3 regions of the Evansella cellulosilytica DSM 2522 genome follow, and region 2 is predicted to be linked to each of the others. Evidence: riboswitches for the same ligand, from Rfam matches in the RefSeq annotation. Region 2 holds a riboswitch; each other region holds the start of a gene.
The links. Region 2 has a riboswitch for cyclic di-GMP ahead of BCELL_RS11610 (methyl-accepting chemotaxis protein). Riboswitches for the same ligand answer to the same signal wherever they lie in the genome.
Positions count from the first base shown of each region.

Region 1: another riboswitch for cyclic di-GMP. It lies ahead of BCELL_RS14840 (sensor domain-containing protein); the one in region 2 lies ahead of BCELL_RS11610 (methyl-accepting chemotaxis protein).
Region 3: another riboswitch for cyclic di-GMP. It lies ahead of BCELL_RS21965 (anti-repressor SinI family protein); the one in region 2 lies ahead of BCELL_RS11610 (methyl-accepting chemotaxis protein).

Region 1 is NC_014829.1:3,188,099-3,199,402, reverse strand. It holds gene phnE (phosphonate ABC transporter, permease protein PhnE) at 1-242, opposite strand, end outside; gene phnE (phosphonate ABC transporter, permease protein PhnE) at 242-1,036, opposite strand; gene phnC (phosphonate ABC transporter ATP-binding protein) at 1,029-1,805, opposite strand; gene BCELL_RS14865 (phosphate/phosphite/phosphonate ABC transporter substrate-binding protein) at 1,949-2,818, opposite strand; gene BCELL_RS14860 (HAD family hydrolase) at 3,140-3,955, shown strand; gene BCELL_RS14855 (putative bifunctional diguanylate cyclase/phosphodiesterase) at 3,980-5,326, shown strand; gene BCELL_RS14850 (KTSC domain-containing protein) at 5,691-5,903, opposite strand; gene BCELL_RS14845 (thioredoxin family protein) at 5,981-6,202, opposite strand; cyclic di-GMP riboswitch class II at 6,544-6,627, shown strand; gene BCELL_RS14840 (sensor domain-containing protein) at 6,756-8,579, shown strand; gene BCELL_RS14835 (disulfide oxidoreductase) at 8,726-9,169, shown strand; gene BCELL_RS14830 (thioredoxin family protein) at 9,166-9,639, shown strand; gene BCELL_RS14825 (ATP-binding protein) at 10,129-11,304, opposite strand, start outside.
Region 2 is NC_014829.1:2,531,321-2,542,624, reverse strand. It holds gene dacB (D-alanyl-D-alanine carboxypeptidase/D-alanyl-D-alanine endopeptidase) at 1-761, shown strand, start outside; gene BCELL_RS22595 (hypothetical protein) at 821-973, shown strand; gene BCELL_RS22370 (hypothetical protein) at 1,032-1,169, shown strand; gene BCELL_RS22590 (hypothetical protein) at 1,184-1,324, shown strand; gene BCELL_RS11635 (hypothetical protein) at 1,302-1,556, shown strand; gene thiM (hydroxyethylthiazole kinase) at 1,792-2,601, opposite strand; gene BCELL_RS11625 (S9 family peptidase) at 2,738-4,831, shown strand; gene BCELL_RS21645 (HAMP domain-containing methyl-accepting chemotaxis protein) at 5,167-6,909, shown strand; gene BCELL_RS11615 (Cof-type HAD-IIB family hydrolase) at 7,147-7,959, opposite strand; cyclic di-GMP riboswitch class I at 8,111-8,199, shown strand; gene BCELL_RS11610 (methyl-accepting chemotaxis protein) at 8,284-9,993, shown strand; gene speD (adenosylmethionine decarboxylase) at 10,130-10,951, shown strand; gene BCELL_RS11600 (hypothetical protein) at 11,160-11,304, opposite strand, start outside.
Region 3 is NC_014829.1:847,206-858,509, forward strand. It holds gene BCELL_RS03830 (hypothetical protein) at 1-73, shown strand, start outside; gene recQ (DNA helicase RecQ) at 156-2,312, opposite strand; gene BCELL_RS03840 (ATP-binding protein) at 2,610-5,906, shown strand; gene BCELL_RS03845 (response regulator transcription factor) at 5,930-6,640, shown strand; cyclic di-GMP riboswitch class I at 6,850-6,942, shown strand; gene BCELL_RS21965 (anti-repressor SinI family protein) at 6,985-7,113, shown strand; gene BCELL_RS03850 (methyl-accepting chemotaxis protein) at 7,247-8,773, opposite strand; gene BCELL_RS03855 (alpha/beta hydrolase) at 9,012-9,617, shown strand; gene BCELL_RS03860 (flavin reductase family protein) at 9,633-10,235, shown strand.

The DNA.
Region 1 (11,304 bases), 660 kb from region 2:
ATTTGAAGTGTCTCCCACATAAGCCCCATGACTTTTCCAAATGCAGACCAATCAGGAGAAAAAAGCTGTGGTATTACACGAGTAAAATTATCAATCGTTCTTTCACTAAATACCCGTTCCCAACGAATTTCAATAGTTAGAAAGGTCCATAAGTAAAGGGCGATCAGTGCAATGGCAATAAGAATATTTCTAATCACCTTAGATTTGGAACGTTTTTTCTTTGGTGGCATTGTTAATTCCATTAGACTAATCTCTCCCTTATCTTATTACTAATATAATCAATGACTACAACAGCGATAAATATAATGATAATAATTGTCATTACTCGTGGATAGTTAAAGAAACTCACTTGTTGTTGTAGTAATAGACCGATACCACCTGCACCAACAAAACCGAGTACTACTGATGCACGAACATTTACTTCAAAAACGTATAGACTAAATGAAACGAATTGCGGTAACACTTGGGGCAATACAGCATACCAAATGACTTGTATTGTATTCCCTCCTGATGCTCTAATGGCATCTAGTGGATTCATATCTATAGACTCAATCGTTTCATACATTAGTTTTGCTAATAGCCCTAGTGAGAAAATAAATAGTGCCATAATACCTGGGAATACACCTACACCAAAAATACCAACGAAAATAACAGCTAATAAAATATCAGGTATTGTACGAAGAATGTTCATAACAAAACGAACAGGCATATGTACCCAAGCGTTAGGATATAAATTTGCTGCTGATAGCAGGAATATTGGTATACTAACTATTGCTGCCATCGTAGTAGCAATAATCGCCATTTGTATCGTCTCAGCTAACTTTTCCCAAACTTGAGGAATGTAAGAAAAATTTGGTGGGAATAGATCAGTTGCAATACGTACAAAGCCACCCCAACCATTTATAAGGTCAATTATAGATGAGTTCGTTGCCCAAGACGTATACATATATATCCCTACAATAGCGACTAATATAATCGTCGTTCTTGTCTTTGCTTTTGATGAAGTTAGGCCTCTTACTTCTGTTTGACTACTCATCGTCTTGACCCCCTACAAGGTCATCCTCTCGAATTTTTCTTCCGTAAATTTCTTCGAATGTACTTTCGCTCACTTCACTAGCAGGCCCGTCAAATACAACTTCACCAGCACGCATTCCGATAATGCGGTCGGCATATTCCATTGCCATATCAATAAAGTGTAAATTAACAACAGTAGTAATGTTGTCTTCTTTATTGATTTTTCTCAAGTATGTCATTACTTGGTGTGAAGTAGGTGGGTCTAAGCTGGCTACAGGCTCGTCCGCTAATACAACCTTAGGCTGTTGCGTTAAAACACGAGCGATTGCTACACGCTGCTGTTGACCACCACTGAGTTGGTCGGCACGTTGGTAAACTTTTTCAGCTATGTTTACACGTTCTAAACTCTGATAGGCGAGGGAAAGCTCTTCCTTTGAAAAAATACCAAGCAAGCTTTTTAATGTACCTGTGTATCCAAGTCTTCCAGAAATAACATTTTTCATTACTGTTGAACGTTTTACTAAATTATAATTTTGAAAGATCATTCCTACTTCAGTACGAAGTTTTCTTAAGTTTCTCGAGTTGTATGCTAAGATATTTTCATCATCAATGAACAGTTCCCCGTCTGTAGGAGTTACTAGACGGTTCATACTTCGAATAAGTGTAGATTTACCAGCTCCAGAGAGTCCAACGACTACAACAAATTCTCCATCGTTTATTTTTAAGTTTATGTTTTTTAGCCCTTGTGTGCCGTTCGGATAGACGAGTGAGACATTTTTAAATTCGATCATTTTTTACTAATCCCTCATTTCTGTAGTTATAGGAAGGAAACACCCACCTCTTTTGTGATCGAAACAGACAAAAGAGGAGGGGAGAATATCTTCTCCCCTACCATTTCTTGTTGTTATTTTTACCCTATTTTTTATATTAATACTTATTCTACTTCAATTCCTAAACTTTCATAAGTCATACGAACTACATCGTATGTGCTATCTTGCGCTTCAGCAATTCCAGTCCAGTTGTATACTTCATCCATGATTGTAATCATTTCTTCATCATCATTAAATGACATGAAAACTGCAACAAGTTGCTCAATAAGTTCAGAAGATAAAGTGTTTGTGTTAACACTGATTGTGTCATTTGGAATATCATCAGTATAGCCTAAAATAACTAACTCATCATAAACTTCTGGATAATCTCCAGCAATAGAATCACGTGCATCGTCAAACGTTGTTGCAAAGTCAGCTCCACCTTCAAGAACTTCCATTAATGCGTTGTCGTGAGAACCAGCTTGAATCATATCACTTACCCAGCTATCAACATCTTCAACACCTAGCTCATTCATTAATTGAGCTGCAGGGAATAAATAACCACTAGCAGAAGATAAGTCTGGGAATGCCCATGCTTTGCCTTCTAAGTCTGCAAATGTTTCAATTCCAGAGTCAGCACGAACTACATACTGTGCTTGATAAGTAGTACTTCCGTGACGTACAGACGCAAGGACAACTTCAACATTATCATAACGATCTGTTGCTAAAGCATATCCGAATGGAGGTAGGAAGCCGATATCAACTTGATCATTTCCCATTGCTTCAACTAACGCCGAATAGTTAGTCATTACTTGTCCAGTAACTTTTACACCTAACTCTTCTGAAAGTCTCTCTGCAAGAGGCTCAACTGTGTCTGCAATGTTTGCAGAATCTTGAGAAGGAACAAACCCCATAATAATTTCTTCTTCGTCACCGCATGCCGCTAATGAAAGTGTAGCTAAAGATAATAGTAATGCAGAAAACAATTTTTTCATTTTTTTAACCCCTCGCTTTTTGTAGATTCATGTCTTACCGAAAATGATTATACAACACCATTTTAGGAAAAGCTATATAATTTACACGATTGTTACACTATTTTTACAAAAAAAATAGTAGAAAACCTAACAATCATGAAAATATTAGCCGTAATCTTCGCTATTTCACAATATTTTTGAAAGGAAGGTACGTAACCTAGGCAGTGTTATTAATAAAAAACTTGCTCATTGTAAGCAATATATATTAATCTGATGAATGGATAAAAAGGTAGTAAAATAAGCACCAATAAATTATCAATTAAAAAAAGGACGTGAAGAGTAGTGGAAAATAAATTATTTATATTTGATTTAGATGGAACTTTATACGAAGGAACAGATCATTTTGATTATTATGCAGAAAGGTTAAAACTAGATGTACCACCTGAGAATCTTGAGGCATTCGTACGCGATTATGAATTAATGAAGGCTGGAAAGCACCCTGTAGCAATAGGGAAAGCATACGACACGAAAAATGATGCGATACTAACAGTAGACCCAATGACCTTGACTGTTGTAAAGGCTGAAGACTGGAACGGAAATCGAGTTACTGAGGTTGAAAAGCAATATGGGGAAAAGCAAATAACCTTTGATTTTAAAAATATTATTGCTATTGGAGACGGATGGTGGCTACCTTGTGCTTGTGCTCTTCATCACGGTGTCGATGAGTGTTATCCACGATATGTGGAAACGAAGGATTATATGGTTACAGACCAATTTCAATTAGAAAAAATTAAAGGACTTACTACTTTCTTAAAGAATTTAAGAGAGAAAGCAAGTATTGTTCTATTAACAAATAGTGATGAGGATGACGTATCGCGTTTATTATCTGAATTGGACTTAGAAGGGATTTTTCACGAAGTGCTTACTTCTGCTCAAAAGCCAACAAAGACGACAAGTTTCTTTGAACAGCTTTTAGAAAAGTATGATGTTAGCCCGAAAGAAACAGTCTCTGTTGGTGATAATTTTATCAATGAGATAGCTCCTGCACTTTTAATGGGAATGAATGCTGTTTACATATCTGAACATTCGCACGAGGCTGAACACGAACAATTAGTTCAAGTAAACCGGTTACATGAGTGGATGGAATTGATGAAATAAAGCGATTTAATTGGAGGGATAGAAGTGAGAAAGTTTCCGATAAGACTTTATGGACGAAAACGGTGGTCTTACTCACAAATTAGTAAAAATAATCGATCTATACCTTCATCTAGAGAAATTTTACATGTGAAATTTAATGATTGGAAAGCAACAAGAACAAAAGATAGCACTGCATTTGTAATATTTATGGATTTCGACCAATTTAAGTCAATAAACGAATTGTTCAGCTTTGAGGTTGGCGACCAATTGCTTCAGCTTGTATATCATACGCTGAATGAAAAATCACCTAGTAACTGTACATGGATATCACTAGGTAATAATTCATTTATGGCACTAGTAACTGGTGTTTATGAAAAAAGTGATATTGAAGCACTCGTAGAAAGTTGGAAAAATAGTATTTCTCGTTCTTTAGTCGTTGACAGCTATGAATTTAATTTAAAACCAACTTTTGGTAGTTCAAAGTGGTTTAATGACGCTCATGATTTACAATCTCTCATGAAATGTGCAGATGTAGCCCATCGACAAGCAAAGGGAAAGCCGCAAAGCTTTTTCGAATGGTATGATCCAGTATATAAAGAAAGAATTGTTGCTGCTTTTGAATTAGAATCGGAAATGCATTCTGGCATAAAAAATGGAGAATTTGAATTGTATTATCACCCTCAATGGGATGTTGATAAAGGGGGTTGGGGTGGACTTGAAGTTTTAGTTCGTTGGCGCCATCCTAACAAAGGGTTGATACCTCCTGATAAATTTATAGATATCGCAGAAGAAACGGGGCTAATTCATCCCTTAGGAGATTGGATTATTGAGAAGGCGTGTAAAAATCATGTTGTTCTTCAAAGAACAACTGGGTTAAAAGATCTACCTATTGCAATAAACTTTAGTATTAAACAGTTAATGAAAAAAAATTATATTGAAAAGTTAGTAAACATTATAAAGGAAACTGGGTTAGACCCTCATCATTTTATTATGGAAATTACTGAATCTGTTGCTGTAGATGTTGAAAAAGCAAAATCTTTACTTAGTCAAGCTAGAGAACACGGCATGAAAATAAGTATAGATGATTTCGGTACTGGATATAGTTCTTTAAGCTATTTAAGAGAACTTCCAATTGACGAATTAAAAATTGATCGAAGCTTCGTAAAAAAAACTGATAACGGTGACGAAAAACAAAAACATTTGTTAAGGTGGATTGTTCACTTAAAAAAAGTATTGGGTGTGACGATAGTAGCAGAAGGTATAGAGACGAAACAACACTTTAATATGTTGCGAAGATGGGGGTGTAACAAACTACAAGGATATTACTTCAGTAAACCAATCTCGCAAAAGGAAATCAACAATTACTTAATCAAAAATCACGCAAACGAGTAGAGGCAGTCTCAAAGATGTGCCAGCTACTATAAGTCTGTTTTATTTCTTGATTATACACAACGTGCAAATCAATGCCATTAACATAAAAAAAGGTCACTGAAAAAGTAAAGAGCAACTTTTTCAGCGTCTATAAAGACAGGTGGCAATGTCCACTCGCCACCCGCTGACTATAAGAACTCCATTTAAGTGGCCTTTAAGAGATTGCGACGCTACCAACCATTGCATAAGGGAGACTCGATAGGTGAAAATTACCTTTTGAGTCTCCCTTTAAGTCTTCACTTATAACTTGTACCTTTGTATTTGATTATATTGGTACAGCGATTGTAACTATTGCCAAACTCCTCACTTATGGACAGTTACAATTTTAACTTATGGTTCGAGATGGGTACCGAGGCTCGATTCTTTCCTCAAAAAACTCTGTATAGTTCTTTGTTGATAAGAAACCGACGTAATCGAGCTTATAAACCTCATAATAAATAACGTATTCACCATTCTTAAAATGTACATGAAGATGCCTATTTGTCTCATCATACTCAATGTAAGATAGTTTACCGTGGTTCAATTCAACTGTTTCCATAATACCCTCCCTCTAATTTTTCTTTAGGGAATTACTCTTACTAATAGGATACCCGATATAATAGAAAAGAAACGAGCCTATAAAAAAAAGTTGGTCATTTCTTGTTTTGATAATACTTTGCCACTTGATACAACTTTATCGTTTACGACTAGTGTTGGAGTATAGTAAAATCCATTTAAAGTAGGGGGATCTTGATGGTGAATTTCTACGTGAGCATGTAAGCCAATATCATTGATGACTTCCTTCAACCTTTTCTCAACGATCTTGCCATTAATGTTTGAACTAACAAACAGCTTCACTTCCAATTCACTCACCTCACTTGTCTATTCTTATTTTTATTATAATCCATTGTTTTTGACCGGAAACGCTATCATTTGACAGTGATGTGACTAAATTGTTACTATTTAGAAAACTTTATTATTCAGCAAATATCGATTTTTTATAAAAAAAATGTAAAATTATGCTTGTATTTTTACTTTAGAAAATAATACAATTAAACTAGTAATCTTTTCTAGAAATGCGCGCATGGTAAAATGTAGTTGATTATTAGTTTAGGATACTCGCATACCGTGTTTATTACTTCAGCTTCCTTTCGTGAGAAATCAGCTGTAAAATCATCATCAGTTTTAACTAAGCTAAAAATTTAAAAGGTAGCGAAGAATATATGTCTTGATTTGGGCACTTGGACATACAGGAGCTAGTAGTGCAACCGACCTTGTTATTTAGGTCGGTTTTTAATATTGATACAACTTAATAATGTTAGTTTTGTATACTGGAATATATTTCAGTACAAAACGAGGGATTATCCCAAACTAATCATGGATGAATAATGATAATTCAAGGAGGAACAGAATGGAAATAAATAAGTTACCTTCAATAGAGAAGAAGACTATAGAAAAAAATTACCATTCTCACTTGCCTAAATGGTTTTCACATGTTTGGGGTCAAGAAAAACAGCCAAGCATTGAAAGTGATCAAGCACTAGATCAACAATATGAACAATTAATAAGTAGATTTAAAATTGCATTAGAAACGACAGCATTGATCGTACTTGTTAATGATACGGGTGCAATTACATATGTTAGTGAAGAATTTTGTGATCTTTTAGATTATTCAGAAAGTGAACTAATAGGTGTGAACTATTTATCATTACAACACCGTTCATTTAAAGAACGGGAATTGTTTAGTAACACACTAGCATCACAAAAAATCACTTCCTTTGAAATGATTCCCTTAAAGAAAAGTGGAAATCCGCTTATATTAAAGACACAAATAATGCCTTTAATAAAATCAAATCAGGAAAGCGATATATTTCTCATCATGCATCGAGATGTTACACGTTTAAAGCAGGCAGAAAAAGTAATAAAGGAATTAGGAGCAGTAGATACTCTTACAGGGTTACCAAATAGAGATAAATTTGAAAGAGATGTCAGATCAAGAATTGAAATGAAGCATGCAGAGAAATTTCCTTTTGCCATTCTTTTCTTTGATTTAGATCGTTTTAAGTTTTATAACGACACTTTAGGGCATTTTACTGGAGACAAACTAATACAATCTATCTCTCAAACGTTAAGTAGTATCCAACATAAAAAAGTGCAAATATATCGTTATGGGGGAGACGAATTTTCCGTATTATTTCATTCTCCAAAGTCTAAAGAGGAAGTACAAGAGTTGGCTCAAGAAATATTACTAGCCTTTGAATCACCATTTCATGTAAAAGGAAATGAACTATACATCACAGCTAGTATAGGAATCTCGTATTTTCCTGTCATAGGAGTCACTTATGACCAAATAATTCAACAAGCGGAAATGGCTATGCACTACGCTAAAGAGTTAGGTAAGGGTGATTTTCAATGGTATCAATCGTCAATTCGAACAGAGCATGACGAAAAATTACTTATGGAAAAAAGATTAAGAATTGCTATGGAGCAAGAAAACTTTGAGCTATATTATCATCCTCAAATTGATTTAAAAGAAAACAAAGTGATCGGAGTAGAAGCACTTTTAAGGTGGAACGATGAACAGTTAGGAAAGGTTTCTCCTTACAAATTTATTCCAATTGCTGAAGAAACAGGATTAATTAACCAAATCGGGGATTGGGTACTTGAAAAAGCTTGTATTCAAGCGAAGAAATGGAATAATGAAGGTCATGAACTAAGGATAGGTATAAATATTTCACCCCAGCAATTTCAGAGACCAGATTTTGTTAGTAAAGTAAAAAATACTTTAGATAAAACAGGCCTGTCTCCAAAACTGTTAGACTTGGAAATAACGGAAAATGATTTACTTTATAATCGTGATGAATGTCTTAAAACGTTGTATCGTCTAAAGCAATTTGGAGTCAGTATCTCTATCGATGACTTTGGTACGGGCTATTCTTCATTAAGTTATTTACGTAGATTTCCGATAGATACGTTAAAAATAGATCAATCATTTATTAAAGAGGTAGTTGATAATACTAATGATCAAGCAATCGTGACTTCTATCATTCAATTAGCACACAATATGAAGCTGAGAGTCATTGCTGAAGGAGTAGAAACGTCTGAAATGGTTGCATTTTTAAATAAGTTAAGCTGCGATGAAATGCAAGGATTTTTGTATAGCCAACCGCTTCCACCAGAAGCTGTAACAAAATATATAGAGTCAACTAGTCCGTCAATGAAACTAAACGTATAGGACCATGTAACCTATTAACATTTTCTCTATATTGTTATACTGATGTATAAGGTAGAAAGCGTATTTTTTGACTTCAAACCCAATATCAGTTTATAGTATAATCGCTCAATCCAAATTGCATAATACTATGGAAAGAGGAAAATGTTATGGCGATAACAGCAAAACAAAAGAAAATTGAATATGCTATGCTTCTTGCATGGGGGATAGCATTAATAGCAACCCTCGGGTCTTTATACTTTTCTGAAATTGAAAACTTTATTCCTTGTGAACTTTGTTGGGTGCAAAGGATATTTATGTATCCTTTAGCAATAACACTAGCAATTGCAGCAATAAAGAAGGATTCGAAACAGGCTTACTATACGTTGCCTATTAGTTTAATCGGCTTAAGCTTCTCTATTTACCATGTAATGCTAGAAAGAATACCAGCGTTAAGTGAGACTGCTGAAGGGTGTGGGATTATCCCATGCAATTATTTATATATTAATTGGTTTGGATTCATCACAATTCCTTTTCTAGCACTAATCGCCTTTCTTTCCATTTCAATTATTATGGTTTACGTGATTGTTACAGAGAGGAGAGGGGAAAAGTGAAAAAGGTTATCATTTTCGGATTAATTATTGTCATTATTTTTGCTGCATTAGCTTTCGTTACATCTCAGCAAAATAAACAGCAATCGGAAGGTAATCCTTTTGGTAAGGATCAATTACATCGTGAGACATTAAATCAGCTTGATAATCCACTTTATCAAAATGTCATAATACCTGAAGAATTAAACAGTAAGCTAGAAAATGAGGAAACGGTAACGGTATACTTTTATAGCCCTACATGTGAATATTGTAATGAGGCCACCCCAGTTTTAGTACCTTTAGCAGAACAGTTAGGTGTTGATGTTGTGTTATTCAATTTACTTGAATTTAACCACGGTTTTAATGATTACAACATTGATTATACTCCAACACTTGTTCACTATGAAAATGGTGTTGAGGTGAGCCGAAAAGTCGGATTATTTAATGAAGCAGCTTATGAACAGTTTTATCGTGAAGATGTTCTAGGTGAATAATGAGAAAACTATAAATTGTACAGAAAAAAAGAGACCATTTCACTATGTGAAATGGTCTCTTTTTTTTACCCTAATATATATTAAATAAATATCTATTTCGCTCATGTTTTCTACTTTCATAAATCAGCTTATTTTGGAAGGTTAATGGGAAATTTTATCGTAAATTAAAAAGTGAAGATTTTGGTGTTGAGGCCACACTGAAAAAGTGAAAGAACACGAGGGCCCTGAGGAAGGGTGTTCTTTCACTTTTCAGTGTCCCTAAGTAATATTTCGTGTTCCAATTAAAGAATAACTGAAGGAAATGTTATAAAATAAAAATTCCTAGTCCAATTTGCTATCTATTTGGACTAGGAATTACGGTTATTTTTGTATTTTTCTCCTTAGGATCGGCACTACTTACTTTACACCCTCATCCATATAAAGGACTCTGTTAAAGACTAGTGTTGATTCTTAAGAGATAAAAAAAGGTTGGTGGGTAAACCATACTATTTAATGTGAAAACGTTAAAATAAACTCTGTTCCTTGACCGATTTCGCTTTTGACAGAAACCGCACCACCTAAAGATTCGATGATACTATAGGAAACCATTAAACCTAAGCCTGTGCCATTTGTCTTAGTTGAATAATAAGCCTTACCTATTTGTTGTAATTGTTCTTTGGACATTCCAATACCAGTGTCTTTTATGGATAATATAATTTTCTCCCTCTCACGGTACCCATTTATGATTAGTTCCCCACCGTTTTCCATAGCCTCAATGCCATTTTTAGTTAAGTTCAAAATTACTTGTGTGAGCTTTTGTTCGTTTCCTATTATCGTAATGTCCTCTTGAACATCCATTTTCACTTTTACATTATTCATGAGGGCATAAGCTTCAATCGTATGTAACACTTTATAAATGATGCTATATATTTGAATTTGTTTCGTAGCTTTATCAGCTGGCTTTGCTAATGATAAATAATCAGTAATAATCAACTGTGCTCGATCAAGTTCAGACATTGTAAGCTTCAAATAGCGTTTTTCTTCGGATGTTAATTTTGAATTAGAGTGAATCAGTTGTATAAATCCACGGGCAACTGTCATTGGATTTCGTACTTCATGCGCTATAGAAGCAGCTAATTCGCTCACTAATCGTAATTGCTCACTTTTCTGTAAGTCTTTTTTCAGATTGGCATTTAATTCAATTTGTTGTACGTAAGCAATCATAATAAAAACAATTGGGATGGGAGATACTATGATAACACTATAGAAAATGTGAAATTCAGAAGATGAGAAATAGTTAATTGGGTATAAAAATATTATTGTATAAGGTATGAGAAACAAAAATGATATCATTGCAAAATTTTTCGGAGTAATCCAGCTTCTGTCATTCGTTGATAACCATTGAGCTATTATGATAAAATAGCAACTAATCATAAACCAAAGAAGTAAATGGGTATCTCCATAAAGTATTCGAGAGATGAGATCAATGATTAATAAGCAGGCACCAATAGTTACACCGTTAAAAAGTGTTGCCAAAAATATAACAATATGACGAAAGTCAATTACATGGTCACTAAATATTGATATAGGAAACTGCACTGTTAGTAAAAATATAATGATATAGATTGAATAATTTAATAAACGAATAGCAATATGACCTTTTAACTGAAAATTGTTTGAAAGGGT
Region 2 (11,304 bases):
TTTCAATTAAGAAAAAACATGGTACAAATCAAATCTATATAAATGGACATATCAATCAGACGGAAAAAAAAATTGAAAAATTAATGTCAGTTTGGGAGCCTACAAACTATGTTTTACATTTATTTAGTGAGTATTTGAAAAAAGAAGAAATTCGACATTTAGGAAATGTTACATTAGGAGATACTCCAAAGGAAGCAAAGCTGTTTACTGTCCATCATTCAAGCCCACTTTCTGAACTGTTATTCCCGTTTATGAAATATAGTGATAACGTTTTAGGGGAATCGATAACGAAAGAGATGGGGAAGTTCAAATATGGTGACGGAAGTTGGGAATGTGGACTTCGAGCTTTACAAGAAGCGCTAGCCCATTATGATATGAAAACTGAAAATACGATTATAAGAGACGGATCAGGTATATCACATGTCAATGCTATATCTACAAATGATATTACAAAATTACTTTATGAGATCAAAAAGGAACATTGGTTCCCATTATTTAAAAGCTCTCTTCCGATTAGTGGTCATGATAGTAAATACTTAGGAGGAACATTAAAGGATAGGTTCACCAATAGCCGAATGAAGGGGAAAGTCAAAGCGAAAACGGGTACACTGACCTCAGTATCATCATTATCAGGCTATTTAGAGACAAAGGGGGAAGAATCGATTATCTTTTCAATTATTACGAATGACATAACAAATAGTAAAAAAGCAAAAATGATAGAAGAAGAGATAACGATGGTTATAGCAGACTACCTAAACTAAGCTAAATAATATGTCCTATGTAGGGTTATATTATAGATACTGTAGGAGGTGAATTAAAATTGGGTAAACAAAAAGCACATAGAAGTGGAAATCCTGATATACCTGCAGCACAAAGTGTTAATCCTTTAGGAAAGTCTCCAGATGATGCACGAGCAGGTGAAATAATAAGTGAAGGTCACGAAAAGGCAAAAAAAAGTAATACGAAAAGATAATTGTATTTATATAGGTTTAAATGTTCAGAAATGAATAATTGTTAGAAGGTGAATGAAGATGAGAAAACGTAAAGGACAACGAAATGCAGCAGTAACAAATAATCAAACACCAGAAGAAAGCATGCCTGACGTTAAAGAGCAATATTCAAGGAGTAATCATAATCGACCTAAAAATGGGCCAGGTTCAAAGGGGTAAAGGAGTGTGTAAATTTGAATACGAGCGAAGAAGAAGTGAAAAGAAGGAAGAAAAAATCTTCATTAAACGATATATTACATGATACCCCACATCCTAGACAAATAGAATCAGACCTTAATGGAGAGGGAAAAAATGAAAAGCAAAGAAAACGGTAAAAATGACTCCTACTTCGAGAAGATAGAGAAACTATATATTTTAAATGAGACGAAACAAATGTTAGAGCACAAATTAGCAAGTGATCATTTACTAATTGAGGAAATAAATATCATCCAAGAAGATATAAAAAAAATAAATAAAGAAATTGAAGCTCACACAAACCATAAAGAAACAGCAGATAGAGCATTAAATATGTCATTGTTATTTCCAAATACAATTGCAGACGAATAGACATGAGGGTGAATCAAAAGATTGCATGACTACTATGAGAAATTACCCACTCATAGTAGTCTTTTAAAAGGTTGCAACGACTCACTTCATTGCTTTGAGTGGTTAAAATAGTTAAATACTGAATTTTTCAGTTCCCTCTACTTTTCACCTTTTGAGTTCTTCTTTAGGAAAAAAATATTTCTCTTTGTAGATAATGCTAGAGAAGCTAATTCTTGTGGAATCACATATTTGTTAGTTAATCAATCGATTTTTCTAACTTTACTAACTCTTTTATTTTTTCATCTGTTATCGTGTAAAGGTAATCTAGGAAGTGTAGTTGAAAATGACCTGGACCTTTGTTTAATGAAGCACTAGCAGCAACTTCAGCCGCAGATCCATAAAAACATACAGCAGCTGCAGACGCTTCGAGAATATTATTACTTTGTGTGATGAAAGAGGCAACTACAGCACTTAACAAGCAGCCTGTTCCTGTTACTTTAGTAAGCAGTTCATCGCCGTTTTGAATTTGATAGTATGTCACACCGTCTGTTACTATGTCGGTTTTTCCGGTTAACACTATTACAGTTTTTAATTTTACGGCTGCTTTTTTTGCTAAATCAACGAGATTGTTGATCTGAACATTAGAATCTACACCCTTCATTTCAACATTTTCATCAATTAAGTTGGCGATTTCTCCTGCATTTCCGCGAACGACCTGTATATCTATTTTTTCTAAGAGTGCTTTTGCAGTTTCGGTACGATAGGAGGTAGCACCAACACCTACAGGATCTAAAACAATAGGAACATTGTTTTTATTCGCGGCTTGGCCAGCAATAAACATCGCCTCTACATCCTCCGCTGTTAATGTTCCAATATTTAAAACAAGGGCTTGAGCAATACTAGCCATATCTGCAACTTCTTCCTTTGCGTATGCCATTACAGGGGAAGCACCTATGGCGTATAAACCGTTTGCAGTAAAATTTGTTACTACTACATTTGTTATATTATGTATAAGTGGAGCATGTTCTTTCACTTTCTTTCGTAAAGAGACTACTATATCATTCATAACAATTCATCCTTTCGATACTATATATACTCTTAATCATTATATACAACATGTAACTCTTTAACCTAATATATAGACATTAAACATTTAACGATGTTTACTTAAAAATCAAAAAACGTATTGAGGAGGATGGAATGTGAAAAGGACACTACATACAAACGATTTATATCGTTTCAAATCTACAGGAAATCCACAGTTAACGAATGATAATAATAAATTAATATATGTCATTCAAGAACTTGATAAAGAGAAGGATGAAATGAGATCAAATATTTATTTAATGGACTTAGTGTCAGGTGAAAAAAAGCAACTGACATACTCTGACAAAGATAATAACCCTAAGCTATCTCCAGACGGAGAAAAGCTTGCTTTTATTTCAACGCGTAGTGAAAAAAGTCAAATATGGATCCTTCCAATGGACGGTGGAGAGCCGTACTGTATAAAAACAGAGGAAGCTGTTATGGGACCGCTCATTTGGACATCAGATAGTAGTAATATTCTGTACTCGGCTAATGTTTTTAATGATTATCATGAAGCTTGGACACCTTATCCTGGAGCTCCAGATTATGATTATGATAGACTAAAGGCTATTGAGAGCAATAAACATAAAACAAAAGATGAGAAAGATAAAGAGAAAGAAAAAAAGAAAAATGAAGTAAAGGTCATAAGTCGTTTCACATATCGTTTTGATGGACAAGGGTATTTTGGCCATGGAAACAATCATGTATTTATTACGGCTGTACCAAATCAAATAACACCAAACTTTAAAGCGCAAGGAATACAAATTACTACAGATGATTATGACTATAGTGCTCCTAGCTTATCACCTAATAATGAGTATTTAGTCGTTTGTGCTAGAAAGTCAAAGGAAGCGGATTATGAACAAAAAAATGATTTATGGATTATCCACTTAAAGACAAAGAAAAACTATTTATTATATGATGCACCTGGTCCTACGAGTAGTCCGAATTGGTCTCCATGTGGAAAATTTGTTAGTTTTAGTGGCCATAACAATATGGAGGGTGCTTCCACAACAAACGATCTATGGGTATTACAAGTTGAAGAATTTACGAATAACATTAGTAGAGAAATCAAACAAGGTCCACTTACCGAACGTGACGCTCAAAACATCACAAGACAACTGGATAGACCAATTGGTGGTCAACCTTCAGATGTTGGCTTTAAAGGGGGAGCAAATGTAGGGTGGCAAGAGGATAGACTATTATTTATTATATCAGATAAAGGTGCAGGCTCATTATATGAGCTAAGGCTTCCATCATTTGAAATAAGTCCATTGCTGAGTAGCGAAAAGCAATCTATATCAAGCATGTATACAAACGAAAAGAATGTAATTTTGTCAGTAAGTAATCCTACAACACCTCAGGAACTATATCTTTTAATTGATGATGATTTAAGTCAAATTACAAATAGTAATGATAAAATTTTACAAGAAGTCACGTTTAGTCAATGGGAAAAAACAACTTATAAAACTAGCGGGAATGTAGATATAGATGCTTGGATTATTTATCCTAGTCACTTTAAGAAAACAAGTAAATATCCTCTTGTTTTACTGATACATGGTGGACCACATGCAGCATATGGACCTACGTTTATGTTTCTTGCACAATTACTAGCTGCGCAAGGGTACATTGTTTATTATACTAATCCAAGAGGAAGCGAAACATATGGTCAAAAATTTAGTTGTAGTATCGATAAAAATTGGGGGAATCTTGATTATATAGATATAATGAATGGAATTGACAAAATATTAGCCAAAGGATTCGTAAATGAGAAAAAAATGTTTGTACATGGATGGTCATATGGTGGCTATATGTCGTGTTGGATCGCAACACAGACCGACCGATTTAAAGCGATCTGTGCTGGTGCAAGTGTCACTAACCTCGTTAGTGGATACGGTACGTCGGATATAACTTTGGCTGATGAATTTGAATATGGAGGTCAGCCTTGGAACGATTATCCTCATTTAATGAAACACTCGCCACTTGGACATGTAGAAAAAGTAAAGACTCCTGTCATGTTAATGCATGGTGAGAATGACATGCGGGTAGCACCATCGCAAACAGAAGAATTTTTTACAGCGTTAAAAAGGTTAAAGAAAGAAGCAATTATGATCAGGTATCCTGACGAATTCCATGGCTTAAGTCGCCCTTTACATCAAAAGGATAGATATGATCGTTTAATTGCTTGGTTTAATTATTATCAATTATAATAACTACAGTCTCTCTCAATACTTTCTTTGAGAGGGATCTCTTTTTTTATAAGAGCAATCTCTATTAAAAAAAATAGTACTTTTCATCATAATTAACAGAATTATGTTGTTTTATGTAACTTTATCCAGTAATATTATTTTTATGCTATAATTTGTTGCTAATTCATCATTTTTAAAAAAGTCAAATAATTTAAAAGGTTAGAAACATAAACGGTTTTGTGATCAATTACAAAAGTTGTTCATGTGAAAACTACATTTTAAAATTTTGACTATTCTAAAAATGACGAATAGTTTTTTTATTTCTAAGGGTAGAATGACAGATAGGAGAGATGACATTGAAAAATATTTTTAAAGTTGGTCAAAAAAAGAAATGGAAGTTACCAAAGAAACTAAAAGTAAAGAGAAGCTTTAATCTAAAATTTAAATTACTAGCTAGTTTTTTATTTATTTGCTTTATTTTTAGTATAGGAAGTGGGATATCTTACTTTAACATGCAGAAATCAACGCAATCATACGATTACTTGATCAACCAAGTAATTGAAATTCGAAATATAACGAGTGAAATTGAGTCAAGTGTCAATCAGCAAAGTAGTCATTTTCGTGGTTATTTACTAACAGAGGAAGAGTCAGAAATGGATCAAATGACAATGATTAACAATCATGTTAGTGAACTTGTAGAAGAGGCAATGGAATTAAGTACGCTGGAGGAAACAAAACAACAATTAAATGCACTTGATACTTTAAATAAAAGCTACTTAAATACAGCACTACAAGTAAGGTCGATGAGTTCAGGACGTATTGACTATGCAAATAGGAATATTTTACCGATGGAAAATAACTTGCGTGGTTATGCAGCTGATTTAACCGTATTTTTAAATGAAATTGTAGAAGAGAGAAGGGTAGAGTCAGAGCAAGAAACTGCCATGGCGATGACATTAGTCTTAACGATCAGTGCTGCTGCTTTAATTTTCGCAGTCATTGGTGGAATATTTATTGCCACTATTATTACAAAACCAATTATTAAAATTGCAAATATGTCAAAAAAGCTTGCAGCTGGTGATTTAACAGTTGAACCACTTAAGATAAAAAGCCGGGATGAAATCTATGATTTAAATGAATCTTTTATTGAGATGAGCAATAACTTAAGAAACATGCTTTCAAAAATTGCTATGAATACTGAACAAGTTGCTGCATCTTCTCAGCAGTTAACGAGTAGTGCAGAAGAAACGAGTAAAGCTACCTCCACGATCACTGAATCGATGCAATCTGTGGCTTCTGGAGCAGATACTCAAATGAAGAGTACAGATTCGGCCAAACAAGTTGTAGCGGACATGACAGAAAGTATTCAGAACATATCAAGTAGTGTGGAAGTTGTTACAAATATTGCGAATGAAGCAGGAGAAAAGTCTAATAATGGTGTTGGTGTTGTTGAAAAAGCTATAAAGCAAATGCAGGCCATAGATGCGAAAACATCTGAAATATCTCATGTCATTAAAAACTTAGGAGATAAATCAAAGCAAATCGATTCTATTATTACACTTATAACAGACGTTGCTGAACAGACTAATTTATTAGCATTGAATGCAGCAATTGAAGCTGCACGTGCTGGAGAACACGGTAGAGGTTTTGCTGTTGTGGCTGATGAAGTACGAAAACTTGCTGAACAATCTAATAAATCTGCTTCGGAGATTAGTAGTTTGATTCATGTCATACAAGAAGATATAGATAAATCTGTTTCTATGATGGGGCAAGGCCGTACATCTGTAGAAGACGGTTTAACTTTGGTAAATAATGCGGGGACAGAATTTAAAACAATTTCCAAATCAATTAATGGAATAACTGATCATATTTATCATGTTTTACAAGCAGTGAAGGAGAGCACTTCAGATGCTGAAACAATGAGAGTTTATATAGAAGAGGCATCAGATATAGCAACTGATTCAGCTAGCTACGCGCAAAATGTTGCAGCATCTGCTGAAGAACAAATGGCATCGATGCAGGAAATTTCTGCATCTGCTGAAACACTTTCTAGTATGGCTGAAGAGCTACAGGATGAAGTTAGTAAATTTAAGATTTAATACAAAAGACTTGATGAAGCTGTTTTATAAGTTATAAAAGAAATTGCAATGTTTTCACTTGCCAAAAGCCCATTATAAGAACCTACTTATAGTGGGCTTTTACGTTACTACGGTGGACCCGCTATTGCTTTAAGATAAATTCAATAGAAAAAAATTGCGCTTTTAAGATACCACTTTTTACAAAAATATAAGGATGTATCACAAGGTGACTGATTACCTCATGATACATCCTTATTTTTACAATGTATTTAAAATATATTTTTCTACAACTGATGCAACGCCTTCATTTATATTTGTGTCCGTAACATAATCAGCTATTTCCTTTATATCTTCTGGCGCATTCCCCATCGCCACACCTAGACCAGCAAATTTAATCATTTCTAAATCGTTATAGCTGTCACCAACAGCAATTATTTCACTACGATTTATGCCTAAGTGATTAATTAATTTTTCTAGACTAGATCCTTTCGTTACCCCCGGCTCTATAAACTCAAGGAAATAAGGCTTAGATCGAAAAATGCTGAGTGAATCACCTAATTCTTCTTTTAACTTATTTTCGACTTTAACGAGCTTTTCAGGGGCATGGCACATTAATACTTTTACAACTGGCTCTTGGATTGTATCGATAAAACTGGATACTTCCTTAATAGGTAACCCGGTAATTTTAGCCTCAATCTCTGTGTATTCATTGTTCTTATCTGTAATAATAGTATCTCCTATATACGAGTGAATAAAAACATTTTCTCTTTGACTAAGTTCATATAAGTGGTGAACTGTTTTCGGGTTTAACGTACTACTAAATAAAGAATCGTCTGTTTTACAATTGATTATCTTTGCACCATTAAACGGTAAAATGTAACTCCCATACTTGTCGAGAGATAATTCTTTCACTAAATGTTGCATAGCAAATGTTGGTCTACCAGATGCTAATACTACTTTGACTCCAAGCTCTTGCGCTTTCATTAAAGCTTTTTTAGTGTGGTTGCCAATAGTTAAGTCTTCAAGTAATAATGTGTCATCTAAATCAAGTACAATCATGGAATATTTCATGTGTTACATCCTTTCTCATACAACAATTGAAACAATATATCAAATGTCGATATTTGTATTAATTTAAGTTTTTTTATATTTTTTTGTAAAAAAATGTTGTTAGAGGTATCGTTTTTCGTTACTATATTACTAGAAATACTTTATATCATAATTTTGATAAAGGCAAACTATTTCGAAAGGATAGGACGCAAAGTCATGGGTCTAAAGCTAACGCATTGCAAAGACCGCCAGACTACCAAGACACTTTTTGGCTATTCTTTTTTTAGGATAGTTTTTTTTTGTAAAAATACATAATTACTCACAACATAAGAGAGGGATTACATCATGAAAAGCTTTTTTAAGAGATTTACCTTTACATGGAACGCCAAATTAAGAACAAAATTACTATCAAGTTTTATATTAATTTGTATTATTTTTAGTATTGGGAGTGTTGTTTCGTTTACTAGTATGAGGAATACAAATCAATCTTATGATTACTTAATAAATAATGTAATGGAAATAAGAAGTGTCTCATCTTCAATTGAATCAAATATTAGTCAACAAACGAGTCATTTTCGTGGATACTTTTTAAATGGTGATATAGAAGATTTAGACCGTGTTACTGAATTAAGTCAAATTGGAAGTGAGTTAATAAATAATGGGTTAGAGCTAAGCACGGTCGAAGAAGTAACAGACAGTCTCACAATCTTGCAAAACTTAAATAATAGTTATAGTAACCAAGTTGAAGATATAACGACTAATGGTATGGGGAGTAGTGATACATCTAACCGAGACTTAGTTCTATTAGAAAATAGAATGATAAATGAGTCACAACAGTTAAATGATTTATTAAATGAGATTGTAGCAGAACATAGTGAACAAACAACAGCTGAATCAGCAACAGCGATGATACTTATTTTAATAATAAGTGCTGTAGCACTTGTGATAGCTATTGTTGGTGGATTTATTATTTCAACTATGATTTCGAAGCCAATTGTGAAGCTAGCCCAAATCTCTGAAAGGTTAGCAGATGGTGACTTAACAGTTGATTCTCTTACAGTGAAAAGTCGTGACGAGATTTATGTTTTAAATGAATCTTTTAGGAATATGACAAATAACTTTAGAAAAATGGTAGCACAAATTGCGTCTAATACTGATCAAGTAGCTGCATCTTCTGAACAATTATCAAGTAGTGCGGATGAAACTACGAAAGCAACGACAACAATTACGGGATCTATTCAATCAGTTGCTACAGGTGCTGAGACACAAGTGCAAAGTACAGGTGCAGCAAAGGAAGTAGTAAAAGATATTGCTGTAGGTATGAAACAGATCACTGAGAGTGTGGAATTGGTTAGTAGCTTTGCGAATGATGCTGGTGATAAGTCTAATAACGGTAAGGTCGTAATAGAAAAAGCTATGAAACAAATGGATAAAATCAATTCGAAAACTGCTGAAATATCAGATGTAGTGCAACAATTGGGAGATAAATCAAAAGAAATAGGTTCGATTATATCATTAATTACAGATGTTGCAGAACAAACAAACTTATTAGCATTAAATGCAGCAATAGAGGCTGCTCGTGCTGGCGAGCACGGCAGAGGCTTTGCTGTCGTTGCAGACGAGGTAAGAAAGTTAGCTGAACAATCCAATAAATCTGCAGAGGAGATTAGACATTTAATTCACTACATTCAAGAAGATATTGATCGCTCTGTTACTATGATGGGAGAAGGTAGAGAGTCTGTAGAAGGTGGTTTAACTTTAGTGAATGACGCTGGAAACGAGTTTGAAACAATATCGTTGTCTGTAAACGATTTGACAACGCAAATTGCCCAAATTTTACGTGCTGTTAAAGAAAATACGGAAGGAACAAATAAAATGCAAACATTTATTGAGGAAGCAGCAAAAATTGCTGAGGAGTCAGCAAGCTATTCTCAAAATGTCGCAGCGTCAACAGAAGAACAAATGGCCTCTATGGAGGAAATCTCTGCATCTGCTGAAACGTTATCTAGTATGGCTGAAGAATTATTAAATGAAGTGAGAAAATTTAAAGTTTAATTCAATGTTCAAGGTTGTTCTACGCTATAGCGAGAACGGCCTTTTTCTTTATTTAAATTTGTTTTTATTTATAAATAAATGGGTAGCATAAATATAAACTGTACAGAAAGTGTTTACTCAAAGAGGGGGATCAAAAGTGAGTTTAACGCATGAACAGCGTATTCAATTACATGAATTTAACAACTTAACGAAATCATTAAGCTTTAATATGTATGATATATGCTATACGAGAACGAAAGAAGAAAGGGAAGCATATATAGAATACATTGATGAACAGTATAGTGCAGAGCGGTTGACGAAAATTTTGAAAAATGTTGCCGAGATTATCGGAGCACATGTTTTAAACGTAGCCAAACAAGATTACGTACCACAAGGTGCAAGTGTGACGGTATTAGTTTCAGAAGGTCCAGTAGTGGAAGTACCGACAGATTCTTTTGATGAATCTCCAGGACCGCTGCCTGATTCGGTTGTCATGCAGTTAGATAAAAGTCACATAACTGTTCATACTTATCCTGAGTATCATCCAGATGAAGGGATTAGTACGTTTAGGGCTGATATCGATGTAGCTACTTGTGGAGAAATTTCACCCTTAAAAGCGTTAAACTACATGATTCACTCGTTTGACACAGATATTATGACGATGGATTATCGTGTTCGGGGATTTACAAGAGACATAAGTGGACATAAGCTTTTTATTGACCATGATATTAGTTCGATCCAAAATTATATTCCTGAAGAAGTGAAAGAACAATATGATATGATTGACGTCAATATATATCAAGAGAATATTTTTCATACGAAATGTAGAATTAAGGATTTTGACATAAATAATTATTTATTTGGCTATAAAAAAGAACATCTAACGAGTGAACAAGAAAAAGAAATTACTGAACGACTTCAGTTAGAAATGGATGAAATATATTACGGTAGGAACATGGGATGGCGTGAAAAAAAATAAAGAAAAAGGGTTTTGCTAAGTTTTTAAATTTCCTCTAAGGGAATTCTAAGCGCCCAGTAAAATAAAAACATTTAACAAGCTTCGGCTAGCTAGTTAAATGTTTTTTATTTATATTCGTCTTAAATGATAATAAAACGCCCAAGTATCATGGGACGTGGGTTCTCACATCACCTTAAAGTTTGCTCATATTATAGAACGAGCATTTTTATCAACTTTTTCTAGGGTTATGCTCTGCAAACTTTACAAATGATTTTTCATCCTCGATAAGACCACATGATCCACATTGTACTTTATTAACTGGTCCTTGATAAGCTGTATGGAAGGCGTCTAAATTGTCGTTCGTGTACGTGTTG
Region 3 (11,304 bases), 1.7 Mb from region 2:
CATTTACTTATCGCATCTATACTATTATACATTACTTGATAAGCGCAATTTTGTGGACGAAAAATCATTATGAAGAAAAAGAGAGGATAACTCAAAAATGAAATTAGCATTTTGAGTTATCCTTATAGTATTGCATAACTGTATTCATTAATTTTTTACACTTCAACATCCATTAATACTGCTTTTATAGCAAAATAACTAATATGCTCTGGCAATGCTTCTTTTATCGGTTTAATCCCGTGGGCCAAACCAACTTCTTCAATTTTATCAACAATGAGTTGCTTTGTTTCGTCTGAAATAAGATGATCAAAACTAATTTTTTCTCCACTAGTGGCGCCACGAAGGAGGTGATTTTCGACTGTTACAGTAGTTATACCTCGTTGTTCAGCAATATCTTCTATTGTCTTTCCTTCTTGAAAAAGTTGAATACTTAGTAAATGACTAGGAACCTTAGCGCCATTTAGATCAACGTTATGTTGTGTGATTCGACGGTTTTCAAGTGGTGGAGATAGTTTAGGTGCGGAGTCATTTTTAGCCTCAGGATTGTTTTCCACATAGCTTTTAATTGCCGATAAAAATATTTCCCCGTAACGCTCAAATTTTTGTTCTCCGACACCTTTAATTTCTAGCATGTCTTCGACGCTCATAGGTAAGTAGGTGCACATTTCATTTAACGACTTATCAGAGAAAACAATATAAGGTGGTACATTTGCTTCCTTTGCTAAATCTCCACGTAATTGCCTCAATTCCTCGAACAAAGGATGCGAAGTAGAAATTTTTTTGGGCTGCTTTTCCACTTTGCGTTCTACAGTTTCTTCGCCTTTTAAAACGAGTACGGCCTTCTCTGTCAGTTGTAACAGGGGAAAACTACCGTCACTTAATGATAAAAACTGTGAAGCAACTAAATAATCAATAAATTGACTAACTTCCTTTTGTCTTTTTCCTTTCATGAGCCCGTATGTCGTAAGCTTGTCTAATGAAAAGTCCTTCAGCTTTTTGTTATTTGAGCCTACTAATACTTGAGCAACTAGTGTTTTTCCGAAACGTTCTCTCATTCGTTTCACACAGGAAAATACCATTTGCGCTTCGCGAGTGACATCCTCAGAAACTCGATCATCGATACAGTGATCACACTTTGTACATGACTCGATCTTACTATCTCCAAAATATTGAAGGATAAATGCTTGTAGGCAGCTTTCAGTATGACAATAGTTTGTCATCGCCTGCAGCTTTCGGTATTCATTTTCCTTTCTTTCATCGGTCATATCAGTCTGTTCAATGAGAAATTGTTGAATTCTAATATCTTGAGGAGAGAATAAAAGAATACAACTGCTTTCTTCCCCATCTCTTCCAGCACGCCCAGCTTCTTGATAATAGCTTTCTATATTTCTCGGGATTTGATAGTGAATAACGAACCGAACGTTAGATTTATTGATTCCCATTCCGAAAGCGTTTGTAGCTACCATCACTTTTAAATCATCATAGACGAACTGCTCCTGCATGAATTCACGCTCTTGATTGGACATCCCACCATGATATTTTCCTACAGAAAGATTCATCGAAGAAAGGAGTGTGTAAATCCTTTCAACTTCCTTTCGTGTGGCTGCATAAATAATCCCAGATTGATCAATATTTCTAGTAATATAATTTTTTATATAGTGATCGCGATCTATTCCCTTTAATACGTGAAAAGAGAGATTCTTTCTAGCAAAACCTGTTTGAACAACGAAGCTTTTATCAATGGACATTGCCACGCAAATGTCATCAGTGACTTCAGGAGTTGAGGTTGCAGTAAGCGCAAGCACTACAGGTTTTGTATCAAGCTTTTCTAGTAAATGTGGTATTTTCATGTAGCTTGGTCGAAAGTCGTGTCCCCATTGTGACAAACAGTGGGCTTCATCAATTGCGACTAAGGATACTTCAATACCGCTTAAACTATTAATAAAAGAAGGGGCATCTAGCCTTTCTGGAGCGATATAAACTAGTTTATAATGTCCTTGTCTCATAAGTGACAAACGCTCATTTACATCGTTATTGGACAAGGTACTATTAATAAAAGTGGATGAAATACCTAATTCCTTTAATTCATCTACTTGATCTTTCATCAGTGAAATTAATGGAGATATAACAATTGTAAGTCCAGGGAGCAACAATGAAGGTATTTGGTAACAAATAGATTTCCCCCCGCCTGTAGGCATAATTCCCATCGTCCGATTACGACAAAGAATATTTGTGATAATTTGTTCTTGTCCTGAACGGAAGGAATCATAACCGAAATGCTGTTTTAGGAAGGAACGCGCTTGATCTAACATAATTAATATCCTCCTAACAAATGCAACTCTTATGTAGGATCCTAAAAAAGATACTATCATTCTACCATATTATATTGCATTAAAGAGTGTTTGAAATAATCTAATACTTTTATTAGAGGCTGTTTTCGTAAAAATTGATGCTTTTCCAAACTTGGTGAAAAGAAAGGTATACGAAAAGAGCCTAGTGAAAAAACGATTATTCATTATTAAATAACTCAGAATATATTGAAAAAAGGTGAGGGAGTAGCGATAATGGTAATACCAACATAAAATGTCGGTTTTTAGGAGGGTTGTCTATTGCGTAGAAACATATTGGTTAGTCTCATTTCTTTCATTACGTGTTTACTTTTATTTTCCGTAATCGTACAAGCTTCCAGCGATGAGAATGAAAATGTCGTTTCACTTTTTGATAATACTAAGAGGATCCAATTAGAAGAACATATTAGTATTTTTGCGGACATAAACAACGCCTATACGATAGATGATATACGTTCAAGCAGTTTTGAGGGTACATTTGAATTAAATCAAGAAAGTATACCTAATTATGGATATACAGATACGGTATATTGGGTGAAGGTTCATTTGCGGAATCAATCTTCAAAAGACATTTGGTTGCTAGAAATCGATAATGCTACGTTAGACTATTTATCGTTATATTTCCCAGAAACAGCTTATGAAAATGCCTATGTAAGTGAAACAGGTGATTTACTTCCTTTTGACAATAGAGAAGTAAACCATCGTAATTTCGTTTATCGATTACAATTAGAAGAAAATAATATTACAACATTATATTTAAGGTTTGAATCTGAAGGTGCGATGCAACTTCCAATAACTCTTTGGCATCAAGATGCTTTTATTGAAAAAAGCCAACTTGAATATGCTTTATTAGGTATATTTTTCGGCATATTATCTATTATGGCATTATATAATCTATTTTTATTTTTTTCTTTAAGACATTGGAGCTATTTATTTTACGTTTTATTTATTGCCTCGAACATTTTTATACACTTGTCCTTTACTGGTACGGCATATCAGTACATTTGGCCAGAACAAAGTTGGTGGAATAACCGTGCCATCGTGTTATTTATGCTAATCTCAAATATATTCGGGTATTTGTTTGCAAAAAGCTTTTTAGAAATGAGAAAGGTGATACCAGGATTAAATAGTATATTTAATTATTTGATTTTCTGCAATTTTGTCATTATATTCCTACTTTTTTACTCCTATAGTTTAGCATTAAACCTTGTTGTAATAAGCTCAGGAGTAACAGTTTTATTAATGATTTGGGCCGGTATTTCCTGTTATCGTAAAGGGTATCAACCTGCAAAGTATTTTCTTTTAGCTTGGCACATTTCTTTTATAGGGACTATTATTTCATTGCTAGCAGATGCTGGGTTTCTTCCAATTTATTTCGTTACGAAATATGCATGGCAAATTACAGCTTCTATTGAATTTTTACTTTTTTCATTTGCTTTAGCCGATAAAATAAACATGATGAAAAAAGAGAAGGAACAAGCTGAGCAAGAGGTAATAAAAAGTAATTTAAGAGCGTTAGAAAATTTAAAGAAAACAGATAAATTAAAGGATGAATTTTTAGCAATGACGTCCCATGAGCTAAGGACGCCGCTTCATGGCATGATCGGTATTGCGGAAACGATGTATGATGGAGCTACAGGGAAAATGACGCAGTCGATGAAAAAACACTTGAGTATGATTATATCTAGTGGTAAAAGGCTGTCACATTTAATTAACGATATTTTAGACTTCTCTATATTGAAAAATGACGCTATGAATCTTCATTTGAAGAAGGTTCACTTAAAGGAGCTTGTTGATGTTGTTATTATCATGAGTCAATCTTTACTTAACGAGAAAAATATAAGAATAATAAATGAAATAGATACTAATATACGGCCTGTGTTAGGGGATGAAAATAGGCTACAGCAAGTATTTTTTAATTTAATAGGAAACGCCATTAAATACACAGAACGCGGGACAGTTGTCATAAGTGCGGAAGAAGATGGAAAAATGCTTCAAGTTCATATAACAGATTCAGGAATTGGAATTTCTGCCGATCAAATAGATACGATATTTGATGCCTTTAATAGAGGGGGAAATAACTCAGAAGAGCAGAGTGGAACAGGGTTAGGTTTGAATATTACAAAAAAGCTAATAGAAGCACACGGTGGAAATATATCCGTTGTATCACAGGAAGGAAAAGGTTCTACTTTTTCTTTTTTAATACCTCTATTTCAAGAGGTTGGTTTTAAAGAGGCTAAAGAAGAAGTAAGTGCAACTCTGTTCTCAGAGCAACATTCTAAGTATAGTCACCATATCGATGACGAAACGTTAATGATTGATAATAAAGGAAAGAATATAAAAATATTAATTGCTGATGACGAACGAGTAAATCTCCAGCTATTGTCAAACCATTTATCATTACAAGGGTATTACGTCGATACTGCTAAGGACGGAGATGAGGTATTACACAAAGTGGAAAGTGGTAATTATCACTTACTCATATTAGATATGATGATGCCAAGAAAGTCTGGATATGAAGTTTGTCAGCAATTAAGGAAGAGATTTTCTTTACTAGAGCTACCTGTTTTAATTCTTACAGCTAAAAATCAAGAATATGATAAGGTAACAGCATTTGATTCCGGTGCAAATGACTATATCGTAAAACCTTGTGAAAAAAGAGAGCTTCTTTCAAGGACAAAAACATTAATAGAATTGAGTCTCGCAGTTCGAAAAATAAAAGAGCAAATGAGAGAACTTGATGATGTTAATCAGAGGCTACTACAAATAAACGACGAACTAGAAGGGAAAGTGAGAGAGAGAACTGTTGCCTTAAAAGAGGTAAATGATGAATTGCTGAAAGCGAATGAGGATTTAATTAAATTACAAAACGCTAGGACGCATATGCTATCAAATATTTCACATGAATTTGGCACACCTGTCACTTTTCTACAGAGCTATATTCAGTCAGTGAGAGCCGGAATTATTGAAGCGAATGACGCACACTACTTAAAATCTGTCGAGAATAAGGTAAATATGTTAAATAGATTAATTGAAGATTTATATGATATCTCTAAGCTTGAGTCAGGTGATATCACACTAATGACAAAGGAACGCAATTTACATGAATGGATAAATCAAATGTACGATAAATTTGAAACGGATGTGACAAGGCGGAAAATTACACTCCATAAACCAGTTTTTACAGGTAATGAGGAGCAAGATATACGAATTGACATTGATAATGACCGTATGGATCAAGTTTTTACTAACATCATTTATAATGCGATTAAGCATACAAATGAAGGCGGCGATATTTGGATTAATGTTGTGGTGAAGGATAGGCAAGAGGTTATGATAGAAATTAAGGATAATGGACATGGAATAAAAGAAAGTGACTTACCATTTGTATTTGAGAGATTTTTTAAAGGAGAAAAAGTGATAAATGGAAAGATTGGAACAGGACTAGGGCTAGCAATATCAAAAGAAATTATTCATCACCATAATGGAGAAATATCAGTTAAAAGTACAGAGGGAAATGGCGCAATCTTTTGTATCTCGTTACCTATCGTAGACTAATTGATTTATGGAGGTTGTTAAGAATGAAAGAAAAAGTGTTAATCATTGAGGATGACGAAGATATTAGAGAATTGACTGCATTATACTTAAAAAAGCATTCGTATGAAGTTTTTACTGCGAAAGACGGCTATGAGGGAATTAATATCGTACAAAATAATAATCCCCATCTAGTTTTATTAGACATACTTTTACCCGGAATGAAAGGGTATGAGATTTGTCAAAAAATTAGAATGCTTTCAGAAGCACCCATTATATTTTTAAGTTGTAAAAGGGATATAAGAGATAAAGTAAAGGGATTAGATGCGGGCGCTGATGATTATTTAACGAAGCCGTTTGATTTTACGGAGCTTGAAGCAAGAATAAAAGCAAATTTACGACGTAGTAAAATGAATGCAAATCGCAATGAACCAAAGCGTGTTTTTTCATGTGGAAATCTAGAAATAGATTTAGATAGTTATGATGTTTTCAATAAAGGGAATAAAGTTTCGTTATACACAAAGGAGCTACAACTTTTAATGCTACTAGTTGAAAACAAAAATCATGTGTTTAGTGCTGAAAAAATCTATGATCAAATTTGGGGCATTGATCATTGTGGCGATTTAAAAACCGTCATGGTACATATTAGTAACTTACGTCGTAAAATCGAGGAAAATCCATCAAAGCCAAAATTAATTAAAACGGTGAGAGGTTTCGGGTATAAATTCAGTACTGCTGACGAGGACATTAAAGGATAGCTTGTGGAAATTTGTAATTAATTGTAGATAAAAACATACAAAATTTTAACTCCATTTTAACCTTTTTTATTTATAGTGATAGATAATAAGAACTATAAAACACTGTGGGGGTGTTCATAATAGTTTGGCATCGGATTTATAATCTGATAAATCAGAAAAATAGGGTGAAAAGTTTTGAGTCTTTTGTTGCAGGTAAACTAAAAACTCCTACCAGATAAAGGCAAATCTATTGAAAAGTAGAGGCGCAAAACTACGGATCTAAGGGCTAAATGTTTAATGTCTATGATAGCCGGGTTACCTAGTAGGCAAGATTATCGGAAAGGGGTTTGATGTTTTTGGGGAACATGAAGATGGTGGCAGTAGATGAGGAGTGGAAAGGTTTATTGAAGGAAGCGAGAGATTTGGGGTTAACGCCAAAAGATATTAGAATATTTTTGGCGAAAAAAAGCTATGAAAAAAAAGTACATAGTTGAAAATAATCATTCCTACTATGTAATCGGTCGTTTCAGGCATTAATATTGTTTATAATATGTATTTTATATGATGTGTAAGAGGGGACTCAAAGGTTGATTTTACCTTTAAGTCCCCTCATTTTTTCATGAGTATTTAAGTTTTTTTTGTAAAGCTAGCAACAATGGCATCGAGTTCTTCCATCATATCTTTTAATTGTGTAGTCGTGTCGGTAAAATTCTCATACGTTGCTAATTGTTCTTCAGCTGTAGCAGACATATTCTCCGAACTCGCTTTATATTCTTCTGAAACATCTGTCATTTCATTGATGGATGCTTTTAGCGTTTCTACTTTCTCTACTATTGATTGACACATTTTAAAGGAAGCGCCTATATCATGGTGGACGACTTCCGTTTGAGCAACGATTTTTTCAAAGACCTCACCTGTAGATGATAATTGGTCTGCACCTTCCATTACTTGTTGCGTCGTTTCGGACATAACGATACTAATCTCTTGCGTTTCCTTTAATAAATCTTCTATAATGCTCGCAACATGGTGAGCATAATGACCAGATTGATCGGCTAACTTTCTAACTTCATCTGCAACTACAGCAAAGCCTCTTCCTGATTCACCAGCTCGGGCAGCTTCGATAGCTGCATTGAGAGCTAATAGATTTGTTTGCTCTGCAATGTCAGACATATAAGTGACCGATTGCTGAATTTTGGAAGAACGCTCTTGTAGTCGATCGACAACTTCGTTCATTTGTTGTACTGCATTTGAAATGTCCTTCATTTGGCCCTCCGTATTTATCATACTTTTTGATCCAGATTGTGCAAGTGATCGCGTGCTACTTGAAGAGTCCTTTGAACGTCTCATTTGTTCCCTAATAAGTTGTATATCAGAAGAAACGTCCTCTATTGAGTTATAGCTAACTCTAGCAACTTGCAGTTGCTCTGTAGCCCCTTCGGTAATGGTATGAATTGAATTTGTTATTTCACCAGTAGCAGCAACTGATTCCTTTACACCTAAGTTTAGTTGTTCAATGCTTTGTAAAACGTCCTTTGATGTACTTGTTAATTTAGTCGTAACCTTCTCTAAAACATCTCTTTGCTCTTCTTCCTTTTTCGTTAATTCTTTTACATATTGATTTCTAATATTAATTTGGATGATAAGAACACTACTTGTAAATATTAAAAATACAGCATGAATGAGCAAAAGACTAAAAGGATAATCAGCTGTGCCGGTAATCAACTCAGGTGCAACAAGGTATCCGCCAAAGTGCTGAATAGCAAAAATAATAGTACTGAAAATAATTAAACGAATGCTTTCGTAGTATGCTAACACAGCTAACACCATAAAAATCGAGAAATGGTATTCAACTAAACCATCACCACCAGCAATAAGTGATATGCTACTCAATGTTAATGAGAGCATAATGAATAACGAAATTTGCTGATGCTCTTTATTCTTATAATATAAAATTACGCTAGTTAATAAGAAAATAAAAGGAATAACTACTAAAATATTTAAAGGAATAGAAAAACTATGTGATGAATGATTGTGGTGAGACAAGAAATACCCTTCTAAAAAGTGGAAATGACGGTGTAATACATGAACAGCAATGGAAAGAAAAAAGATAAAGGCCGTAATGTAAAGCATTATCAGATGCTTTCTTTTTTTCATATTAGAATCCTCCTGATGAAAAGTGATAGTAAAACTAGTTGTAAACGCTATTTTTATTATAGTTGCTGCAGTAATATGAGACAACTATTTTGTCGAATTATGTAGATTTTTAGGCGAGTGCAAAGGTTATCGAAGAGCGTTACATTTGAATTGAATAATTTCATTATTATATAATATTATTACTTACTTTTTTATAGTAAGATGATTGGAGAAAATGGAGGCGGCTAATCAAATGTCAATGAAACATGTGTTTAAAAAAGGAGAAGCTGGTAATCAGAACACTTTGTTACTATTACATGGTACTGGCGGAGATGAACATGATTTGATACCAATTTCGGAAATGATTGACCCTGGTGCTGCTGTATTAAGTGTAAGGGGTAATGTCGATGAGAACGGCATGAATCGTTTTTTTCGAAGACTTGCAGAAGGAGTATTCGATGAAGAAGATTTAATAAACCGAACGAAGGAATTAAAAGATTTCGTTGATCAAGCAGCAGAGCAGTATGAATTTGAGCGTAAACACGTCGTTGCTGTAGGATATTCCAACGGAGCAAATATCGCTGGAAGCCTGCTTTATCATTATGAAAAATCGTTAAAGGGAGCGGCACTATTGCATCCGATGGTTCCGCGTCGTGGTATTGACATTCCTTCGCTACAAGGAATTTCTGTCTTTATTGGGGCTGGTGCAAATGACCCTATTTGTCCACCAGAAGAAACAAAGGAGCTAGATAAGACTCTTTCTGAAGCGGGAGCAGCAGTAGACGTGTTTTGGGCAAATCAAGGACATCAGCTGACGAGAGAAGAGATAGATCAAGTGAAAGCATGGTATGAAAAAAATATGTAGGGAGTGTTTCCTTCTATGGTAAGTATAAACCCACATTCCTTAAGTAAAAAAGAGAACTATAGTATGTTAACAAGCGCTATTTTACCTAGACCTATTGCTTTTGTGACATCTATATCAACTGAAGGCGTAGTTAACGCAGCACCATTTAGTTTTTTTAATGTCGTTTCATCTGAGCCACCACTAATATCATTATCGATTGGCCGGAAAAATGGAATAATGAAGGACACATCCCGAAACATTTTGGATGGGAAAGAGTTTGTTGTACATGTTACCGATGAAGAAAACGTAGAAGCTGCAAATCAAGCTGCTGCAAACCTGCCTCCCGATGAAAGCGAAGTGAAGAGGGGAGGACTTTCCCTTATCGATAGTATTCGAGTAAAGACACCAGGGTTAAAGGAAGCAGCTGTGAGAATGGAATGTATGCTCGAAAAGCATCTTGTCTTTCAAGAAGATACTACGATAACCGATTTCATTATTGGCAGAGTAGTCCAATATCATATAGCTGACTCGGTGTATAAAGAAGGAAAAATAGATGTGAAAAAACTGAAGCCCGTTGCTCGGCTAGGTGGAAAAGATTATACGAAGCTAGGTGATCTTTTCTCCTTAGAAAGGCCATGATTAAAGTTGAAAATGGCCCCTTATTATTTTATTAAAGGAGGGACTGAAAAAGTTATTCTGTTCTTTTTCAGTCCCTCTTTTTGATGGAGAATGAGGGGCTGTTTTCTTTTTATGGCATGATTATACAGCCAGGAAGTCAGCATGGGGAAGGAATGGCTAGCCATTAAAGGCTATCAGGCCCGCTACTCGATGTAAAGTTGTAGTATACATGAAAAATCAAAAATGTACATGCTAAACCGAGCGTTTTTGTACTTCTTTTAATTGTCATTTGTACTTCACATGAAATACGAACGAGGCAAGGATGTGTTTAATAACCAATTTAGAAATAGGTCCGATGGAATGTATATGAGTATGGCCACACGTACTTTGTGGAAGTTTGACTAAAAGTAGATAAACGTTATATAAAATCCCGTCGTGAGAGTGAGTCTAGTCTGAGTGGATATAAAACACGAAATAAAATCTCGTTGTGATGGTGAGTCTAGTCTGAGTGGATATAAAACACGAAATAAAATCTCGTTGTGATGGTGAGTCTAGTCTGAGTGGATATAAAACACGAAATAAAATCTCGTTGTGATGGTGAGTCTAGTCTGAGTGGATATAAAACACGAAATAAAATCTCGTTGTGATGGTGAGTCTAGTCTGAGTGGATATAAAACACGAAATAAAATCCCGTCGTGATGATGAGTCTAGTCTGAGTGGATATAAAACACGAAATAAAATCTCGTCGTGAGAGTGAGCATAGTCTGAGTGGATATAAAACACGAAATAAAATCCCGTCGTGAGAGTGAGCATAGTCTGAGTGGATATAAAACACGAAATAAAATCCCGTCGTGAGAGTGAGCATAGTCTGACGGGACATAAACCATGATTTAATACCCCATCACGAAAGTAAGCCACACTAAAATGTAAAGAAAACATGATATCTAGTTCCTTCACATGAACGCCAATAAATGTAGAAAAAGGTAGTATGGCGGCATGCCATCTACCCTTCAATCAATTTTTTAAGCCAAGGTTTGCCATTGCATAGCAAATCCCTTTCCTCTACAGAAATCGCTTTACATAGCCAACC